4 regions of the Bacillus sp. SSR7 genome follow, and region 1 is predicted to be linked to each of the others. Evidence: riboswitches for the same ligand, from Rfam matches in the RefSeq annotation. Region 1 holds a riboswitch; each other region holds the start of a gene.

Evidence for each region. A riboswitch is a leader RNA that binds a small molecule or an ion and turns the genes downstream of it on or off. The one in region 1 is predicted to bind S-adenosylmethionine.
Region 2: it holds a riboswitch for S-adenosylmethionine, as region 1 does, so the genes downstream of both, AC0NJG_RS08720 (Na+/H+ antiporter NhaC family protein) here and AC0NJG_RS25620 (ABC transporter permease) in region 1, are expected to answer to the same signal.
Region 3: it holds a riboswitch for S-adenosylmethionine, as region 1 does, so the genes downstream of both, AC0NJG_RS16425 (methionine ABC transporter ATP-binding protein) here and AC0NJG_RS25620 (ABC transporter permease) in region 1, are expected to answer to the same signal.
Region 4: it holds a riboswitch for S-adenosylmethionine, as region 1 does, so the genes downstream of both, AC0NJG_RS12290 (amino acid ABC transporter permease) here and AC0NJG_RS25620 (ABC transporter permease) in region 1, are expected to answer to the same signal.

What each region holds. Positions count from the first base shown of each region.
Region 1 is NZ_JBVVXV010000020.1:24,358-28,575, forward strand. Features, by position in the region: gene AC0NJG_RS25605 (multidrug effflux MFS transporter) at 1-380, shown strand, start outside; gene AC0NJG_RS25610 (hypothetical protein) at 642-1,145, shown strand; gene AC0NJG_RS25615 (DUF3951 domain-containing protein) at 1,162-1,377, opposite strand; SAM riboswitch class I at 1,545-1,650, shown strand; gene AC0NJG_RS25620 (ABC transporter permease) at 1,787-2,704, shown strand; gene AC0NJG_RS25625 (ABC transporter permease) at 2,721-3,725, shown strand; gene AC0NJG_RS25630 (ABC transporter ATP-binding protein) at 3,682-4,218, shown strand, end outside.
Region 2 is NZ_JBVVXV010000003.1:273,676-277,893, forward strand. Features, by position in the region: gene AC0NJG_RS08715 (lmo0954 family membrane protein) at 1-299, opposite strand, end outside; gene AC0NJG_RS08720 (Na+/H+ antiporter NhaC family protein) at 523-1,839, opposite strand; SAM riboswitch class I at 1,934-2,039, opposite strand; gene AC0NJG_RS08725 (ribonuclease FAU-1 family protein) at 2,160-2,678, opposite strand; gene gltP (glutamate/aspartate:proton symporter GltP) at 2,745-4,016, opposite strand.
Region 3 is NZ_JBVVXV010000008.1:180,913-185,130, reverse strand. Features, by position in the region: gene pruA (L-glutamate gamma-semialdehyde dehydrogenase) at 1-255, shown strand, start outside; gene AC0NJG_RS16435 (hypothetical protein) at 457-591, shown strand; gene AC0NJG_RS16430 (cysteine hydrolase family protein) at 823-1,386, opposite strand; SAM riboswitch class I at 1,629-1,735, shown strand; gene AC0NJG_RS16425 (methionine ABC transporter ATP-binding protein) at 1,859-2,878, shown strand; gene AC0NJG_RS16420 (methionine ABC transporter permease) at 2,868-3,533, shown strand; gene AC0NJG_RS16415 (MetQ/NlpA family ABC transporter substrate-binding protein) at 3,555-4,218, shown strand, end outside.
Region 4 is NZ_JBVVXV010000005.1:177,748-181,965, forward strand. Features, by position in the region: gene AC0NJG_RS12275 (DUF3900 domain-containing protein) at 1-64, opposite strand, end outside; gene AC0NJG_RS12280 (hypothetical protein) at 182-508, opposite strand; gene AC0NJG_RS12285 (VanW family protein) at 885-1,796, shown strand; SAM riboswitch class I at 2,125-2,231, shown strand; gene AC0NJG_RS12290 (amino acid ABC transporter permease) at 2,301-2,969, shown strand; gene AC0NJG_RS12295 (amino acid ABC transporter ATP-binding protein) at 2,989-3,750, shown strand; gene AC0NJG_RS12300 (amino acid ABC transporter substrate-binding protein) at 3,762-4,218, shown strand, end outside.

The DNA of each region.
Region 1 (4,218 bases):
TCTCTGGTATCATTATTGCAGCTGTTGGTGGTTTATCTTTACTACTGACAATCTTACTAGGAATAGGGTTAATTGGTGTTTTATGCTCGTTATTCCTTGTCGTATCAAGTGTTGGGGTTGTCTCAACAACGGGGTTCTCATTAGCGATGAGAAATCAAAAACAAGCTGCAGGAACAGCATCAGCTTTATTAGGTTTATTACAGTTCATTTCAGGAGCGCTTGTTGCACCGCTAGTAGGTATTGGTGGAAGTAACACCGCATTACCGATGGGTGTTGTAATAGCTCTTTGTGAAATTGGTGCGGTACTATGCTATTTATTTATGGCTAGAAGAAGTGAAAAGCAGTTTGAACTGCAAGCAAGACAAAATTTAGAGGCTTAACAAAAAAGAACTGATTCAAAGGGAATATTTGAATCAGTTCTTTTTTCATTGCTTTGAAATATCTCATATAGTTTTGTAAGGTGATGTAGTAAAGCAGTGCAAAAGTTATTTGTATAAAGTGACGATACTGTGACAAACATGTTGGTATACATGTTACGATGTCGTCTTAAGTGTAAAAAGTAGGATGTTCTCGGTATAATAACAAGTGGAGATAAAAGAAATTATAATAAGTAGTAGCTGTAGATAAAAGGAGAAGAAGAGATGAAGAAGGTTTTGGGTATTGCCGTAATGGGAAGTATGATTCTTCTAGCAGGGTGTAATGGAAATAAAGATACGAAAGAACCGAAAGAAAAGGTAGAGCAATCTACAGAACAAACAGAAGAGATGAAAGAATACCGTGCAGTACATGAAAAATACGATTTGAAAATGAATAAAGAGATTAATAAGGCACTACAGTTATTTGAAGTGGCAAAAGAAAAGGGTGGTAAGGAAATAACGACTGCTACATATAAAGAAGATGTGCAAAAAGTAACAACGAGCATGTTAGAAGATATTGATCATATGCGAAAAGAAATTCGTGTTCCAAAGTCGAAAGAGCAAGAACATGAGGTATATGTTGGTTTCTTGAATGAATCGGAACAAGCAATGAAAAAATTACAGAAGTTAGCTAAAGAAGAAGATTCATCGTTGATTCGTGATATAGAAATTAACTTTGCAACAGCATCGACATACTATAAACGATTTCAAGCAGAAACGAAAAAATAACCTTGCCTATGCAAGGTTATTTTTTCTTCTTGCCATCTTCGTCTTCATCCTCGGATACTAATATCTTCTGTTCTTCGTGAAATTCGGAAATAGTTTGCCCGGTAATATTATCGAAAGGGGTATAAAAAGAGGTGATACTTTTCTTTTTGATGAAGAGTTTGTAGAAGCCGATGATGACAAGTATAACGATTGTTAAGGGTAATCCTATAGTAGCTAGAAGTAAGGGGGCCATCTTATAGCTACTTTCATATCTTTTTTTATTATAGGCGAAACGCGATATAGATAAATAAAAGTATTAAAAACTGATTTTTCTAAATATATCCAATTTGATTGACTTTTCGTTTTTTCAGAATTATAATTCGAAATATACAATTTGAACCAAATAATAATATAGCAATTTACTTATCCAGAGAGGTAGAGGGACTGGCCCTATGACACCTCAGCAGCGGGTTCTGTAATAGGAACACCGTGCTAATTCCAGCAAGCAAGTCTTGAAAGATAAGTGATGGGCCTTTGTTTATTAAGCCTTGATCTTATTTTTTAAGATCAAGGCTTTTTGTATTCTAAAAAGAGAAAAGGGAGTAATGGAAAAAGTACGTTCATAAAACTGAGTAAATATATGTGTTTAGGGGGTTATTAAAGTGTATGTAATTAAAAAATTATCAGTTATGGTGTTCACGCTATGGGTTATTACGACGGTGACATTTCTAATTATGCATATTATTCCGGGGGATCCATTTTCATCAGATGCAAAAATCTTTCCTGAAGAAGTGATCCAAAACATGAGAGCGAAGTATCACCTTGATGAACCGTTATGGAATCAATATGTTGCTTATTTAGACGGCGTAGTTCATTTTGATTTTGGTGAATCTGTTCAATCAACCGGGCAAGGTGTATCAGAAATTATAACAACTGGTTTTGGTCCATCAGCAATTATTGGTTTACAAGCACTTGTTATTTCATTGCTAGTCGGAATTGCTGCAGGTACATTTGCTGCTCTCTATCATGGGAAGGTAATTGATTACGGTGTAAGTTTACTTGCCATCCTCGGTATTTCTATTCCGAGTTTTATTTTAGCACCACTATTTATACAAGTATTCGCTATTCAATTCGAGCTCTTACCAGTAGCCTCTTGGGGTACATTTGAACATACGGTATTGCCATCCTTTGCATTAGCGTTAGGACCAATCGCAGTGATTACAAGATTTGTTCGCTCTAATATGATCGAAGTACTGCAGAGTGATTATATTAAGTTAGCGAGAGCGAAAGGTATACCGATTAAGAAGATTATTATAAGACATGCTCTTCGAAATGCGATTGTTCCAGTACTTACATTTGTCGGACCATTAATGGCGGGACTTTTAACAGGTACTTTCGTTATTGAAAAGATTTTTTCAATTCCTGGTCTCGGAAAATATTTTGTAGATAGTATTTTTAATCGAGATTATCCAGTGATTATGGGAACAACCATTTTTTATAGTGCACTTTTAATTGTATGTATTTTTATTACAGATATTATTCACCGTATTGTTGATCCACGTATTCGTTCTATTACGTAAGGAGGGGGATGTTTAGATGGGAGCTTATGAAATTAATGACCAGTTATTAACAAATGAAGAGAAAAAAGAATTAACAATAAATAAAGATCAGCAAAAGATTAGCCGAAAGAAAGAAGTGTTTCGTAAGTTTGTATCGAATCCAATCGCAGTTTTAGGATCAGTGACGTTATTACTCATTATTGTTTTCTCACTTGTTGGTGAAAGTTTAACGCCATTTACTGCGAGTGAACAAGTAAAAGAGGCAACAAACTTACCACCTAGTAGTGAGCATTGGTTCGGAACAGATGATTTGGGAAGAGATATATGGGCACGTACTTGGGCTGGCGGGAAAATTTCATTAACAGTTGGATTAGTGGCAGCTGCTCTTGATATAGGACTTGGTGTGCTAATCGGAGGATTTAGTGGATATGTGAGAGGGCGCAATCGCCTTGGGACATTAATTGATGAGTGGATTATACGAGGAATCGAAGTGTTATACGGTATCCCATATTTATTAATTGTTATTTTACTATTAATTGTTATGAAACCAGGTCTTTTTACCATTATCATCGCCCTTGCATTAACAGGATGGATTGGTATGGCACGTCTCGTTAGGGCGCAAGTCTTATCTTTAAAACAAAGAGAGTTTGTTATTGCAGCGGAGCGGTTAGGTACATCACATATAAAAATTATATACGGGCATTTAATTCCGAACTTAACGGGCATTATTATCGTAAATTTATCATTTACAATTCCAGCAGCTATTTTCTCAGAATCATTTTTAAGCTTTATTGGACTAGGAGTGCAATCACCGGCAGCGAGCTGGGGGACGATGACGAATGATGCACTTGGGACATTATTGAGTGGGGAATGGTGGCAGCTATTCTTCCCAGCAATCATGATTGCGCTCATTATGTTCGCGTTTAACGCAATTGGTGATGGTTTACAAGATGCAATTGATCCAAAAATCGTAAAACGGAATCGAAAGGAGAAAAAACATGGGACAGCTCTTATCTTTAGAAAACGTAACGTTAGCCGTTGAAAAAGAGAATAGTAAACAAGCAATTGTGAAGCATGTTTCCTTTTCTATTAGCGAAGGTGAAATAGTTGCACTTGTAGGAGAAAGTGGTTCAGGGAAAAGTGTTACAGCACAATCTATTATCGGCTTAAATCAAGAATCAATTCATATTGATGATGGAAATATATCTTTTGAATCAAAGGAATTAACGAATCTACAAGAATCAGAATGGAATCAAATTCGAGGGAAAGATATTTCGTTTATCTTTCAAGACCCACTTTCATCTTTAAATCCGACGATGAAGGTGGGAAGGCAAATTACAGAGGTGATTTTGCAACACGAAAAGAAATCGAAAAAAGAAGCAAAAGAAATTGCGATTAACTTGTTAAATGATTTAGGGATACATGAAGCAGAGAAACGCTTTGAACAGTACCCACATCAATTAAGCGGAGGCATGAGGCAACGTATTTGTTTAGCAATCGCATTTGTTTGCCACCCAAAACTCGTTATTGCGGAT
Region 2 (4,218 bases), on a different contig from region 1:
TCTGGAGCAGAATCAACAACTACATCTTTTTCTTTTTTCCACTCACGGTATCCGTAGTATAAAACTACTAATGCTGCTATACCGATTAATGCTGGGGAATGCGAAAGGGCGATGGACAAGCCGATCAAACCAACAATACCCCAAGCTAACTTTCCAAAAAATGATTGTGCTCGCACAAATGATTTATAGCTCCAGTACACAACTCCTGCTCCAATTGCGAATCCTACAATACCAGCAAGACTGCCAAGAGCAATTAAAGCTAAAATACCAGCCGCGATAAACGCTAGAAATTGTTTCATCTTGTGCTTGCCTCCCTTCGATTTGATACTCTTATCTTAACTATTTTTTCTTTTTTCCATAACGAGCTTAAGAACCGTTTTTAACTCAGACTTAAGACCGAGTTGCATTCAGCCTTTTGTAAAAACATATGGTAGCATGGGATCATTCACTCTTTTCCCGCACATAAAAAGCCGTACAGAGAACATTCTCTGTACGGCTTTCGTTACTTTTCATACACTTCCATTATGCTGTTTTATGATACTCTTTCTTTTCCGCTACTTTAGAAAACCTCGGGAAACCAATTAATATAGAAATGATTCCACATACTCCAACTAAGATTGGATAAAACGCATATGGTAACAGTTCAATTGGAGATAACGCCGCAAATCCTGCTGCTGTTAACATTTGCGCACCATACGGAATTAACCCTTGCACACAGCACGAGAAAAGATCTAATACACTCGCTGATTTACGAGGATCAATTTCATATTGATCTGCAATGTTTTTCGCAAGCGGACCTGTAAAGATAATAGAAATGGTATTATTCGCTGTACACATATTCGTCATACCTACTAAACCAGCGATACCGAACTCTGCTCCTTTTTTTGAACGAATGTTACGCGTTAAAATATTCATTAAATATTGAATGCCACCATTATATTGAATCAATTCGACCATACCACCAATTAAAATAGCAAGTAATACTAACTCCATCATACCGCCCATTCCAGTCGTTACACTTTTAAAGAAACTCTCTAACGTATAACTTCCATCTAAAAGACCGATAACCCCAGATAGTACAGTTCCACCGGTTAACACGATAAGTACATTCCAACCAAGTAGCGCTGTAATAAGTACTCCTGCATACGGTAAAATCTTTATCCAGTCAAAGCTATGCGTTTTAATCTGCGTATCGCTTCCTAAAGTAATGATTACTAATAGTACAATTGTAATAATAGCTGCTGGTAATACAATTAAAAAGTTCGTTTTAAACTTATCTTTCATTTCTGTTCCTTGTGAACGTACAGCTGCGATTGTTGTATCTGAAATAAATGATAAATTATCTCCAAACATCGCTCCGCCAACAACAGTAGCCATCGTAAGTGCAATTGAGATATCAGTTTGCCCACTAATACCTACAGCAATTGGTGCTAATGCAGCAATTGTTCCCATGGAAGTTCCCATCGCTAATGAAATAAACGCTCCTATAACGAAAATGCCAGCTACGATAAATCCTTGTGGTAAAATTGATAACGCTAAGTTAACTGTAGAATCAACGCCACCCATCCCTTTTGCTGTTTCAGAAAACGCTCCTGCCAGTACAAAAATCAGAACCATAATCATAATATCTGGGTTCCCTGCACCTTTAGCAAATCGTTCCACTTTTACATTAAAACTTTCTTTACGATTCATTGCTAAAGCGACTCCTACAGCAATTGAAATTGCTACAAGTATCGGCAATTTATAGAAATCACCTGTAATAATTCCAGAACCAATAAATAGCGCCAGAAATATCCCAAGTGGTAATAATGCCAAACCATTTCCTCTCGTTTCTTTCAAAGTACCATCTCTCCCTAGTTTCAACCTTTTTCTAATGAATAACAAAAGACCTCTTCCAACAAGAAGAGGTCTTATACATCTATAAGAAACGCTCTTCTCATCTTTCAAGCATATGCTTGCTGGATTTGGCACAGCACTCTGAAATCGAGTCCGCTGCCGAGGCATCGTAGGGCCAGTCCCTCCGCCTCTCTTTATAAGAAGGTTTCATATTTATTTTTTAATAATAATTTCTTCCCTAACTTTACTCGCTTACAAAACAAAAGTCAATTATTTTTTGTATAGATTTTTTTGGTAATTATACAAAAATTTGAATACAATAATCATTTTAACTTTTTGATTTCTTCTTCCAATATTGAAATCCAATAAAATTCACTATTTTTTATTGCAGCTATGATCCATTTCGTAGTGTACCAAGCTAACTCATACTCTTCTTTTGTAACATCGCCACTTTTATAAGCATCCTCTAGCTCATCTTCATCTAGCACATACATCTTACCATTCGGTAATAACACTACATCTAAATATAAATCATCAAAATACGGTAAACCACGCTCGTCTATTTCATATTCTTTCGCCACATCGATATAATATTGCACTAATTCTTTTTGATCATCTAACATAGCGGTAATCGCAAAGTTTTTCCCGTCTATGAAATATTGAATCCACGTATACTGATTGCCAGCAATACATAGCTCTTTACCGTCATATTCTTTACAACTAGGTTCTCTCACCTTTTTTATTTCCAGTATTCCTAGCATTCCCTCTTCTATTTGCTTAACCGTATAATTCTTCTCTAGTAGTCGCTTCCACGAAGAACCGTCACCATATTTACGTTTCATTACGTCTGCTCCCCTTCTATATAGAAAAGCCCCCACATATTATGTGAGAGCTTGTTCAAATTATAATTAAGCTGCTTGCTTATTAGAAATTTCTTTCAAGTAGGCTTGTCCTTTTTCAGCGTCATATTGACCTTCCCATTTAGACATAACTACAGCTGCTAAAGAGTTACCTACAACGTTAACTGCTGTACGAGCCATATCTAAAATACGGTCAATACCAGCGATAAAGGCTAAACCTTCAGCTGGAATACCTACTGTACCAAGTGTCGCTAATAATACAACGAATGATACGCCAGGTACACCCGCAATACCTTTTGATGTAAGCATTAATACAAGTAATAATGTAATTTGTTGTGTAATAGATAAATCAATACCATACATTTGTGCTAAGAAAATAGCCGCAATTGCTTGATATAAAGTTGATCCATCTAAGTTAAATGAATAACCTGTCGGAATAACAAAAGATGTAATTGCTTTCGGACAACCAAACTTCTCCATTTTCTCCATGATTTTTGGTAAAACTGTTTCTGAACTTGCTGTAGAGTACGCTAAGATTAGTTCATCTTTTAAAATCTTAAAGAATTGGAAAATGTTAATTCCAAATATTTTCGCTGTAATTCCTAATACGACTACAACGAAGAAAATCATTGCTCCGTATACGACAATTAATAATTTCCCTAATGGAATTAATGAAGAAAGACCAAATGTAGAAACTGTAACTCCAATTAACGCAAATACACCAAATGGTGCAAATTTCATAACTTGGTTTGTTACGTAAAACATTGCATCAGCTACACCTTGGAAAAATTGAAGAACCGGTCTTCCTCTTTCACCAATTGCCGCTACACCTAAACCAAATAATACAGAGAAGAAGATAATAGCAAGCATATCTCCGTCAGCTAATGACTTTACAATGTTTGTTGGAACAATATTTACAAATGTATCTGCAAATGAATGACTTTGTACTTGCTCTGTCGTATGTGTATATTTCGAAATATCTGTCTTTGTTAACTGCTCCATATTTACGCCTTTTCCTGGTTGGAAAATATTCGCAATTAATAGACCGACAATAATTGCAATTGTTGTAATAATTTCAAAGTAAATAATTGTTTTTCCGCCTAGTCGACCTAATTTTTTAACATCGCCAACACCAGCAACCCCAACAACAATACTCGCTACAACAATCGGTACAACGATCATTTTAATTAATCGGATAAAAATATCACCAATTGGTTGTAAATAACTCACCACTGCCGGATTGCCAAAGAAAATCGCCCCAACTGCAATACCTAGCGTAAGACCAATTAATATTTGCCATGCAAGTCCTATTCTTTTCATATTTGTTGTAACCCCCTCTTCGATGTGTCACTCTATCTCTCATTCTATCTATCTCTATAAAACTTGAAATTAAGAGTATTACATATTATTCGACAATTCACTACATTTTGTCCCTGTTAAAAATCATAAATCAAAATTTAAAATCTGACAACAAAATAAGTTTGCCCGAACGCAAATAATTTTCTTGACAAAAATAAAACCC
Region 3 (4,218 bases), on a different contig from region 1:
CATGCACTTGCAATTGCAAACAATACAGAATACGGTTTAACGGGAGCAGTTATCTCTAACAACCGTGACCATATTGAAAAAGCACGTGAAGACTTCCACGTAGGTAACTTATACTTCAACCGTGGATGTACTGGTGCAATCGTAGGATACCAACCATTCGGTGGCTTTAACATGTCTGGTACAGACTCTAAAGCTGGTGGCCCTGACTACTTAGCACTTCACATGCAAGCAAAAACTACTTCTGAAACTTTATAAGAAATAGTAGAAGAGATCTTCGCAGTCTGCGAAGATCTCTTTTTTTTGAAAAAATTTTTATATGTGGATTAACATAGTAATCAGTAGAAAAACTAATAAAGTAATAAGGTTTACTTCAGCAAAATGAGGTATATTTATATTTGCTGAATAGATTCTCTTTAAAGATAAGAAAAGTAGGTGAACAAAGTGGGAAAATATCAATTGGATTACAAAGGCCAGGTAGCTGTCGCAAAGTTTCATGAAAAACAGACGCCTGTCAAATTTGATAAAAAGCAACAAATTGAAAAATTGCGTGCGGAGTATTTGAAAAAGAAACAAAAACAAACAGATAAATAATAGGAGAAACTAGTTAATTTGAATTAAAAAACACTTACCATATATTACTACTTGGTAAGTGGAACTAGCTAAACCCTATTAATACCGGGATAAACATGTAAATAGAAATAAAACAACGAGAAAAGTTGACTTATTAGTCACATTTTTTTGTATTCATTTTAAGGATTTCCTGTATAATACAATTTGAAAGAAAATCTATGGTTTGACAAGAAACACTCTTTTCGGTTTTGCTCACTGAAGAGAGTGTTTTTTTGTAGCTAAAAACTCCTCTGTACTCATTACATTTGCATATATGCCATTTAAACTAGCTAAAATTGTGTTATGGATATAAACGGCTGGTATAGTAGCATTCTTAAAAGAAAGGTCTTTTGTAGCACAAGCATCATGTATAACAGTACATTGCAAGCCGAAATCAAAGGCAGCCCTTACGGTAGCATCAATACACATATGAGTCATCATCCCGCATATGACGACGTGTTCAATAGCTAAACGTTGCAATTGCTTTAGAAGATCAGTTTCGCGAAAACTATTTGGATAATGCTTGAGTATAACCGTTTCTTCTCTAAGTGGGCGTACGCTTTCATGAATATGTACACCTTCTGTATTGGGTAGGAAAAAAGTAGCGTCCTCTTTTATTGCTACATGTTGGATATGAAAAATAGGTTCGTTTTTCTTTCTAAAGAGCTGTAGTAGCCGACGGGCATATGCGCTTGCTTCGAATGGATTACGTAATTCCATTTTGCCGTGTGGAAAATAATCATTTTGAATATCAACGAGTAAAAGAGCTGTTTTCATATATTTATCTTCCTCCGATTTCATATTCAAATAATGGTATTCAATTAGTAGAGAAGATTATCCTTTAAAAAAATATGCAAGAGGAGAATTTTACATAACTTTAAAGATTACTATTATTTATTGAATTTTTCATCTGAAAATTTCAATAAATAAATAATTAATATTTTTCTAAAAAATGTATTGACTCTTATTATTCTGAGTTCTATAATGAGAATTAATTAAACGACAATTAAATCGATACATTCTTATCCAGAGAGGTGGAGGGACTGGCCCTACGATACCTCAGCAACGGGTTTTTTTAATACCGTGCTAACTCCAGCAAGCCTATGAAAGGCTTGGAAGATGAGAAGATGTGAACGAGTACATATAAGTGCTCTCCTTCTTATCTTTATGGTTGATAAGAAGGAGAGCACTTTTTATTTTACCTCGAGAGCTCTACTTCAAGTTTTTACAGCATATAGGAGGGGAAAAAATGATTTCTTTTAATAATGTAAGTAAAGTATATGAATCAGGTGGGCAATCTGTTCATGCGGTGGAGGATGTAACGTTATCAGTTGAGAAAGGCGAAATTTTTGGCATTATTGGTTTTAGTGGCGCTGGAAAGAGTACGTTATTACGCCTAGTAAACATGTTAGAGAGACCAACGGCAGGAACGATTTCAATAGATGATAAAGAGATTACATCATTATCGACGAAAGAATTACGGAAGCTAAGACAAAGAATCGGGATGATTTTTCAAAGCTTTAATTTATTTAATTCAAGAACAGTATTTGGGAATATTGCTTATCCATTAAAGTTAGCAAAAGTACCAAAGAATGAGATAAAAGAAAGAGTAAATGAATTGCTGAAGTTTGTAGGGTTAGAAGATAAAGCAAACAATTACCCAGAGCAGCTATCAGGCGGACAAAAGCAGCGTGTTGGTATTGCTAGAGCACTTGCAACATCACCAGATATTCTTATATGTGACGAGGCAACATCAGCTTTAGATCCAGAAACAACGACAGAAATTCTAAACTTATTAAAGAAAGTAAATCGAGAATATAATTTAACAATTCTTCTTATTACACATGAAATGCATGTTGTGAAAGAAATTTGTCACCGTGTAGCTGTAATGGAGAAAGGAAAAGTTATTGAAGAAGGAAAACTGTTTGATGTTTTCACGCAACCAAAAACAAAGACGACTCAAAACTTTGTACGTTCTGTTATTAATGATCATTTACCGGAAAGTGTTTTAGCAAAAATTCAAAATGGTGGTCAGATTTATCGTCTAACATTTACTGGTGAGGAGACAGGACAGCCGGTACTATCATATATCGCAAAAAACTATAATGTTGATGTAAATGTATTGTACGGAAATATTATTGAACTTCAAAATGTGCTATTTGGAAATCTTCTTGTAGAATTGCAAGGCGAACAGAGGGAAATTCAAAAAGCATTACAACATCTAAGACTGCAAGTGCAACTGAAGGAGGTGGAAGCTCATGCGAGTTGATTGGAGTATATTTTGGCCGCGCATACTAGATGCGACGGGGGATACCCTCTTAATGGTAATAGTCACCCTTATATTTGCTACAATTCTTGGTATACCTCTGGGTTTACTTTTATATGTAACGAGAAAAGGAAATTTTTTAGAAAATAAATGGGTCTTTTCTATTCTTAATATCATTATTAATACAATTCGTCCAATTCCATTCATTATTTTCTTAGTAGCTTTAAGTCCACTAACAAGAAGTGTTATCGGAACGACAATTGGAACGGCAGCAGCAATTTTCCCAATGACGTTAGTTGCATCAATTGGTATTGCAAGAATGGTTGAAACAAATCTTGTTTCTGTTCCGAAGGGAGTAATTGAAGCAGCGCAAGCGATGGGTGCTTCACCAATTAGAATTGTTTTTGAAATTCTTGTGCCAGAAGCGTTAGCACCATTAATTTTAGGTGTTACATTTATGACAGTTGGTTTAATTGAATTTTCTGCAGTTGCTGGGCTTGTCGGTGGTGGCGGTCTTGGTGACTTAGCAATGACATATGGTTATCAACGTTTTGATACATCGGTTATGTTCGTAACGGTCGTTTTACTTATTATTCTCGTACAGGTAGCTCAAAACTTAGGAAACTACTTTGCGAAAGTCTTTTTACGCAGATCATAAAAAGGAAGAGGGGAAAAGAAAATGAAGAAAATTTTAGCATTTGCATTATCAGCGATTGTAGGGGTTTCAGCATTAAGCGGCTGCTCAAGTGGAGACACAGGGGCAGGAGCGAAAGAAAAAGTAGTTCGCGTCGGTGTAACTGGAACGGATGGAGACGCTTGGGAAATTTTGAAGAAGAAAGCTGAAAAAGAAGGAATTAAAATTAAACTGGTTGAGTTCTCTGATTACACAACGCCAAATAAAGCGTTAGCTGATGGAGATATTGAATTAAATTCATTCCAGCATATTGCATTCTTAGAACAATTTAAAAAGGAGCATAAGTTAGATATTACAGCTGTTGGTACAACGCAAATTGCACCAATGGGTTTATACTCTGAAAAACATAAGAAAGCAAATGAAATTCCAGATGGTTCAGAAATTGCGATTCCCAATGATCCAACGAACCAAGCGCGTGCATTAAAACTTCTTGATGCAGCTGGATTATTAAAGCTTAAGAAAGACTTTGGCTTATTCGGAGATCCAAGCGGCATTGCTGAAAATCCGAAGAAGTTAAAAATTACACCGGTTATCGCACAGCAAACACCTCGTGTATTAAAAGATGTTGCAGCTTCAGTTATTAATAACGGTGTTGCTGGTCAAGCTGGATTAGATCCAGCTAAGGATCCAATTTTCTTAGAAGATCCAA
Region 4 (4,218 bases), on a different contig from region 1:
CAGCTTCACCTTTTCCTTCTACTTGTACAACATAAAAGGAAAGATAATTTATTTCAAAATCCATATTTATCACCTTGTTTCATTTCATTAACTCTTATCAGTATAGAGATGGAAAAAACTTTCGTCAATTTATATAAGGAAGGGGGAAGCCCCCTTCCTTATATATTTTTTATTTCCGAAATTAAAATCCGTCTTCTAATGCTGAAAATGGAATGTTCAGTCTGTTTTCTACTGTACGTAAACGTTGGTTTAAGCGGTTTAATCTACGTGTATTACGCTCAACCGTGTTTTCTAATTGACGTACTCTTTGTTCCAGCTCATTTACTCGTCTTTCTAACTGACGGTTTCCAGTACCAGGAAAAGAGATTGGAAGTTGGAATTGTCGAGTTTGATCATATGGATTAACTTGTTCTGTTGGATCTATATATTGTTGGTATTGTGCCTGTAAATCATAATGAGGCTGATAACCATTTTGGTTATATGGATCGTATGGATTGTAGGGGTACATAAAAACATCCTCCATTTCTTTAAAATAGGTTAATTCACCATAATGTATGTGTAAAAGCGGAGTGTGGCACGGCAAATACCTATTTATGTTCACAGGATGTTTTTTATAAATACGAATATGGAGTTTTACATTTGAATTTCGTTCGTTTTATGGTATATACTGGATAATAGGGGGAGGTTACATAAAAGTTACAATTCTATCAAACTCAAACTTTTATGTAAATATGTATAGACATTTGGAAAAGAAAAGAGTAATTTATATAGAGTAAAAAATAACTTGTAACAATTTATAAATATATTGTAAAATGATTGTAACAAAACATACATAAAAATGAAATAATACATAAAAGTAGTATTGGGGAAAAGGGGAGAGTATATTGTTCCGTAAAGTAAAGGGTATATTAGTTGGGGTTTTATGTGTAGCTGTAGTGAGTGGCTGTGGTACAAAAGTAAGTGATGTTGCATTAGTAAGTGATATTGGTGGCCACACGGTAGAGGCTAAAGCAGAAGTACAGGATTCTATTAGTTTAGTAGATGGTCGTACAGGTACGGAAGTGAAAAAGCTAGATTTGTCGAGTCTAGGTTATTTTGAAGATGAAGCGAAATTTAAAAAATCAGTTGAGAAGGTTGCTAGGGAAGTTGGGAAAAATGTTGACAAAAAGATGGTCCCTTCACGTCTAGGACCTGATGGAAGTTGGCAAGAAGGAAAACCTTCTTATGAATTAATGGAAAAAGAATTAGTAAATAAATTATTAAACGTAGGTATGTGGGATTCTTCCTATCAATTACCTATTGTTGAGAAAAAACCTACCGCTACATTAAGTGATGCGCAAGGAAGTGGCACGGTAATTGGTAGATATGAAACGAATTTAGGTGGCTCAACAGGTGGACGTATTGAAAATATTCGTTTATCAGCAGCGAGTATAAATGGAGTTGTATTAGCGAAAGGGGACAGTTTCTCTTTCAATGCATTAATTGGTGATACAACACCGGATAAAGGATATCAATTAGGAAAAGAAATTGTAGATGGTAAGTTAGTAGATGGATATGGCGGTGGTGTTTGTCAAACATCATCAACATTATACAATGCAGCAGATCAAGCTGGTTTGAAAATGGTAGAGAGAACAACACATTCTAAAACGGTAGGTTACGTTCCACAAGGAAGAGATGCTACAATTGCATATCCATACTTAGATTTAGTGTTTGAAAACACGAATGATGCACCTGTGAAACTTTATATGGGTATTCAGGGCGGAAAGTTAGTTGCTGAAGTACATAAAATGCGATAAGAATAATAATCTAGAAAAAGCCATTATTTCTATTAACAATAGAAATAATGGCTTTTTCTGTGTAGTTTATTCAGTATTAGTGATACATTTCAAGACTAGGTGAATGTGAGGAACAAGATGTTCGGGAATTTATCCCGCTTTAATGGGCAGTAAGACCCCCACCTCAAAATTCAGCGAAAGAAAAGAAGTTAGGTGGGGGATGAAGAAAACTCCCACTGATTAAAGTTTCACATTATCGAATTTAATTCTTAGTTTTCCTATTGACATTATGAATGATTAACTGTATTCTTCATAATAACAACTTAATAAATGGAAAAATTTATTAGTTTTCTTATCAAGAGAGATGGAGGGACTGGCCCGATGAAATCTCAGCAACAGGCTATAAAAGTACTGTGCTAAGTCCAGCAAACGTATGAAGCGTTTGGAAGATGAGGGGAAATGGATTAACATTCAACTCTTCTTATATGTGTAAGAAGAGTTTTTTATTTAGAGAGGGGGGATAGAGTGAAGTTTGATGTAACGTATTTTTTAGAAAGTTTTCCGCAATTATTTAAGTATGTATACATAACTTTAGGAATTACTGTAGTTTCAATGATTATTTCTTTTGTTATAGGGATAGGTTTGGCGATCATAACGAAAAACAAAACGAAATTTTTATATTCTATTGCAAGAGTATATATATCTTTCTTTAGAGGAACACCTTTATTAGTTCAATTGTTCGTGTTGTATTTCGGATTGCCGCAAATATTCCCAACCTTTACAGTACTTACAGCGATGCAAGCGACTTTAATTGGTCTCAGTTTAAATAATGCAGCGTATTTGTCAGAAATTATTCGGGGTTCATTAAATGCTGTGGAATCAGGACAAATGGATGCTTGTTTATCAGTTGGAATGACAAAGGCGCAAGCTATGCAACAGATTATCTTTCCACAAGCTATTCGTGTTGCAGTACCATCACTTGGAAATAATTTTGTTGGATTGTTAAAAGAATCTTCGTTATCCTTTGCACTTGGGGTGGCTGAAATTTTAGCGCAAGCGAAAATGTTAGCGGCACAATCGTATCGTTATATGGAAAGTTACTTAGCAGTAGCGATTGTATATTGGATTATTACAATTGTAATTAGCTGGGGGCAGAAAAGGTTAGAAAAGAAACTTGATGCACCATACTTGTAATAGAAATGAGGTGATATGTGTGATTGAGGTAAGAGATTTGTATAAGTCTTACAAACAAAATGAAGTACTAAAAGGAATCTCACTTACTGTCGGTAAAGGGGAGGTAGTAGTCATTATTGGACCTTCTGGTTCAGGTAAATCGACACTATTAAGATGTTTAAATTTATTAGAACACCCAGAGGATGGAAGTATTAGAATTGAAGATTTAGAGATTCATGCGAAGAAGCTTTATAAAAAGGAAATAATAAAATTACGCCAAAAAACAGCAATGGTTTTTCAAAACTATAATTTATTTAAAAATAAAACATCATTGCAAAATATTACAACTCCATTAACAGTTGTACAGAAAAAAAGTGAAGAAGAAGCAAAAAAAATAGCAAGAGAAATATTAAAACAAGTAGGTTTAGCTGAAAAAGAAAATTTCTACCCAACGATGTTATCAGGTGGGCAACAACAAAGAATAGGTATTGCTAGGGCAATGGCCTTAAATCCCGCTGTATTATTGTTTGATGAACCGACTTCTGCACTTGATCCAGAATTAGTGAACGAGGTATTGCAAGTCATTAAGGATTTGGCAAGGCAGCATGTAACGATGGTTATTGTCACACATGAAATGAATTTCGCAAAAGAAGTAGCAGACCATATTATATTTATGGCTGATGGCATTATTGTAGAGCAGGGAACACCGGAAGAAATTTTTCGGAATCCACAAAATGAGCGTACGAAAAAGTTTTTACGACAATTGAATGCTTCAGAAGAAGGCAATCATTTCGTTATTTAGGAGGAAAAATTATGAGGAAAACATCATTATTACTAACATTGGCATTAACAGTATCGTTTGGGCTTTTATCTGCTTGTGATTCAGATACAGCGAGCAAAAAAACAGATGAAAAAGTAGTGAAAGTTGGGACGTCTGCAGGGCGTAGTCCATTTATTTTTAAAGAGGGTGAGAAAGTAAAAGGTTTTGATGCTGAAATTATTGAAGCAGCTGCTAAAAAAGCTGGATATAAAGTTGAATGGAATGTTTCTGATTTTGAAGGATTATTCGGTTTATTAGACTCAGATCGTATTGATACAATTGCGAATGAATTATCCGTTTCTCCGGAAAGAAAAAAGAAATATGATTTTTCAATCCCATATGTATATTCGGGATCTGTTTTCGCAGTGAAGAAGGATAATAATACAATTAAATCACTAGAAGATCTAAAAGGAAAGACTGTAGGCGTTGGGCTTGGTACAGCCGGGGAAC